Regions from separate parts of the Vallitalea maricola genome, predicted to be linked through region 2. Evidence: riboswitches for the same ligand, from Rfam matches in the RefSeq annotation. Region 2 holds a riboswitch; the other holds the start of a gene.
What was found. A riboswitch is a leader RNA that binds a small molecule or an ion and turns the genes downstream of it on or off. The one in region 2 is predicted to bind glycine.
Positions count from the first base shown of each region.

Region 1: linked by a shared signal. The riboswitch ahead of gcvT (glycine cleavage system aminomethyltransferase GcvT) and the one ahead of AACQ14_RS14655 (alanine/glycine:cation symporter family protein) in region 2 are both predicted to bind glycine.

Region 1 covers NZ_BTPU01000017.1:39,939-42,363, reverse strand. The annotation lists gene gcvT (glycine cleavage system aminomethyltransferase GcvT) at 1-1,002, opposite strand, end outside; glycine riboswitch at 1,392-1,466, opposite strand; glycine riboswitch at 1,470-1,570, opposite strand; gene AACQ14_RS05655 (glycoside hydrolase family 38 N-terminal domain-containing protein) at 1,746-2,425, opposite strand, start outside.
Region 2 covers NZ_BTPU01000050.1:18,277-20,701, forward strand. The annotation lists gene AACQ14_RS14650 (hypothetical protein) at 187-843, shown strand; glycine riboswitch at 962-1,055, shown strand; gene AACQ14_RS14655 (alanine/glycine:cation symporter family protein) at 1,212-2,425, shown strand, end outside.

The DNA.
Region 1 (2,425 bases), on a different contig from region 2:
TATATCAATTAAACCAAGAGCTACAGTTTTACCTACTGATGGTGATTGATAACCTGTAGTAACAACCCCTATCTTATCTCCTTCAGGTGATAAAATATCATAACCATGTCTAGCTATACCTTTTCCAAGTAATTCAATACCCACAAGTTTTCTTGATAGTCCTTGCTCTTTTTGTTTAATCAACACATCTTTACCTATAAAATCTGTATCTAATTTTACAAAATATCCTAAAGATGCTTCTAATGGAGTTATGTCTTTATCTATTTCATTTCCATATAAAGGTAATGCAACCTCGAATCTAAGTGTATCCCTGCAACCTAACCCAGCAGGTTTTAATCCTTCATCTTTACCAGCTTCCATTATTGCTTCCCATATATTGACTATATTGTCTAGAGAAGTATATATTTCAAAACCATCTTCTCCTGTATATCCTGTTCTTGATACAATACATTTGTTATTATTGACTAACACGTTCTCATTGAATCTAAAAAATGTGATTGCCTGTAAATCAGTGTCTGTCAATTTTTGGAGTATTTCTTGTGCTTTTGGTCCTTGTAGTGCAACTTCTGCTACATCATCGCTAATATTTTCTAAATCAACATCAAATGAACCTTTTTGCTCTACCATCCAATTGTAGTCTTTTTCAATATTGCTTGCATTAATGACAAGGAGGTAGTCAGTGGTATTATATTTATAGACTAACAAGTCATCTACTACACCACCGTTTTCATAGCACATAAGTGTATACATAACTCCATTATCAGTAATAACTGATATATCGTTGGTAACTAGATTCTGTATGTATTTTTCTGCCTCTTCTCCCTTAACTGTAACTTCGCCCATATGACTTACGTCAAACATCCCTGCATTATTTCTTACAGCATTATGCTCTTCAAGAATACTCTCATAATATAATGGAAGTTCAAAACCTGCGAAATCAACTATATTTCCATTATATTTCTTATGAGTATTGTATAAAGCTGTTCTTTTACTTTGTTCCATATGTAAACCTCCCTAATCTATATATTGAACTTAAGCATCTATACACCCAATTTAAATAAGCTCAATATATTTTTCTTGATTTCATAAGTCTAATAGATATAAATAATTGCCGCTATATAACAATTATTTAATTGGACTTATATAGAATATATTAGTATTATGATTTAAAAACCATATAGCATAACAGTCGTTCAGATAGTATAGGGGAATATTTCGTCAGCTAATTAAACGTCCATGTTTAAAAAGCTGAGTTCGCCGTCCTGGCTCACTGCTCCATATTCCCCTATACTATCTTCGCTCGGTAATCTAGCCATACCTTTTAAGCATTATTGGATAGTATAATTAAATATAAAAAAGGATAAGAGAGCATTTTAATGTAAATGCCTCTTATCCTGTATTTTTACCTGAGAGATTCTATCATTAAGATATTGCTCCTTCGGTGCTTTCAAAAAGCTTTCCAGAATTCCCATCCAATTACGATCCTTTTGCCTGAAAGATTCTATAGAAATATGGCTATTTCTATGTTGCTTCTTCGGCTCCTTAAATAGGTATCTCTCGCAATTTTCCCATAGGATTCATTATTTAATTATTCTTTTAATCATATTATATACTAATATATATGTTAATGAGTTTAATAAGTTACACTCATCATTTATAACTTCATATTAATGTATTATCAGAAATTTTTCAAGTGTTTTTATAAAATATATTAATAAATATTAATAAAAGCAAACACCTGATCGCTAATCATTAATCATAAAGGTGATTATACCAAAACTTTCATCTTTCATTCTATTAAAGCTTTCTCGTGCATTAGTTGTTTCAACAAGGTCTAGAGTATAGCAGTATTCAGTTATACCTGATAAATCCATTTTGAAATTAGTTTCCCATGTATTGTTCATAATCCATGAGTACACATCTCTTTTATTGTTCTCTTCCTTGTTGTCACAAAGAACTATTGGATGATGTTTTAATTCTCCCATATATATAAGTGGTGTGTCTTTTGTTTGGATTAAGATAGTATTCTTGTCTGATTCATATATCAAGCCATTATCAACAAGATAATATTCCATACAAGTACCTGGAATCTGATCGATACCTGGTCTCATGACAGCATCACTTTTATCAATATATTTTGTTGCATCAAGATTATCAAGTGTTAATGGTAGATATACACTTTCAATATCTGTAGATAATGTTTTGGCTATTTTGTATTTAAACTCTAATTTTGGTAGAGTATTATATAGTTTTATAACTACAGAACTAAAATAAGTCCCTTCCAATTCATATATAAGTTCAACAGTTGTAAATATCTCGCCATTATCAATGATCTTAATATAAACTAATTTTCCAATATATTTTTCTGCATGAAGACCACGTATATTTCTACCTAATAATCTTCTTTCTTCATATACATCTGTTT
Region 2 (2,425 bases):
AAGTATTTTTTCAAAACAGCTAATAATTATACGCATTTTATTAAAAATATAATAATAAATGGCGTATTGCAAAATATGTTGAAATAATTGAACAAAACAAAATTAAGTGATATAATAAATATAAAATATATAATTGATATTCATATATTAATTTAATATTATGAAATTTATTGGAGGGTGTTAAAAATGAAAGGCAAATTAAAAAGTACATTAATTTATGCTTTGTTTTTTGGAGGAATTTGGGGTATAACAGAGGCCACACTTGGTTATCTATTGAATTTAAGTACCATTGGTATTAGTGGTTGTGTTATGTTTCCTATAGGGTATTGTATTCTACGTAAAGCCTATAAGAAGAGTAATAATTTTTCAGTGATCTTTTATTCAAGTTTGATAGCAGGTATCATTAAATTAGTCAATTTATTTATGCCTATCTCACATCCAGTAAAAGTTATTAATCCAGCATTCGCTATAGTTTTAGAAGGATTGAGTGTAATGGCTTTAGTAGCATGGAGTGTTAAGAAAAACAAGGAAATAGGATTTTCTAGTGCATTATTAGCAGGTTTTTCTTGGAGAATCATATACTTTTTAGATGCAGTGATTCTATTCAATATTGGTATTCCATCTAGAATGATTAGTAAAGGTCCACAAGAATATCTGTTAAAATTCTTGATAATCAATAACTTGGTTAATGCCTTCATCATAATGTTAATTGCAAAAGCAGACAAAAAAGGTAAGATATTAAATGTTTCTGAACGTGCTGTAAAACCTATAACAGCTGTATGTTCACTTGTATTAGCTGTAGGTGTTCAATTATTGATGACATATATAAAAACTATAGCATAGTACATATTCTATAATTGTTAAAAATTTTATATTTACAAAATGAGAAATGCTGTTATAATATGTATGTAAAAGTAAATATGTTCGGATGAAGATTGCGGAAGAATTATCGACCGCTTTTGGACGAACCTCTGGAGAGACTCTTAATGAGCACCGAAGGGGAAAACTAATGAATGATTAGTGAAACTCTCAGGTAAAAGGACAGAGGATATATTCACTATAGAATATATTTTGTAACCAGAGGTCAAATCATATGATTTGGCTTTTTTTATTAATAAGCCATGGAATCATACCATTGGCTTTTTTTATTGTAAAAAGATACTATATTTTTCTATAACAAGACATAAATTATTAAAGACGGAGGATTTTGGATGGATACAATGATTGAAATATTTAAGAGAATTGATAGTGTGGTTTGGGGACCACCACTACTTATACTATTAGTTGGAACAGGATTATATCTAACGATTAGGCTAGGAATCATACAGGTTTTTAAGCTGCCTCTAGCACTGAAATATTTATTTGGAAAAGATAAAGATGATAAGGCTGATGGTGATGTATCTAGTTTTGCTGCCTTATGTACTGCTTTAGCAGCGACCATAGGTACTGGTAATATTGTCGGGGTTGCAACAGCTATAAAAGCAGGAGGTCCAGGAGCACTTTTCTGGATGTGGATTGCTGCATTTTTTGGTATGGCAACTAAATACGCTGAATCCCTGTTAGCAGTAAAATACAGGGTAATAGATGAGAATGGTCAGATGTCAGGTGGACCAATGTATTATATAGAAAAAGGACTAGGGAATAAATTTCTTGCTAAACTTTTTGCTATATTTGGTATTGGTGTTGCATTCTTTGGTATAGGGACATTCACACAGATAAATTCTATAACAACTGCTGTGAAGATTACTTTTAATGTTCCTGTAGCAGTGACAGCAGTTGTATTGACATTGCTAGTAACTTTCGTAACACTAGGTGGAATAAAAAGTATTTCAGGTGTGTGTGAATTCATTGTTCCTGTTATGGCTGTTTTATACATAATTGCTTCTCTTACAATAATTATATTTAATATAGAATCAGTACCAAGTGCAGTCTCATTGATTATTAATAGTGCTTTTACACCTATGGCGGCGGCAGGTGGATTCTTAGGTACAACAGTTATGAAAGCTATTCAGAACGGAATATCAAGAGGAGTATTCTCCAATGAGTCAGGACTTGGGTCAGCTCCAATAGCAGCTGCAGCAGCTAAAACTGATTCATGTGTTAAACAAGGTCTTATATCTATGACAGGTACTTTTTTTGATACTATCATAATATGTACTATGACAGGTATATCATTGGTTATGACAGGGGCATTCAAATCAGAATTCGCAGGAGCTGAGATGACTAACTTGGCATTCAAACAGGGATTACCTATAGCTGGTGGAGAATTCATCTTAACTATTGGACTTATCTTTTTTGCATTTACAACAATACTAGGATGGAATTATTACGGTGAAAGATGTACGGAGTATCTATTCGGGGTAAAAGGTATCGTACCATACAAATTAATATTTATAGGATTAGTAGGAGTAGGTGCGTTCCTAAA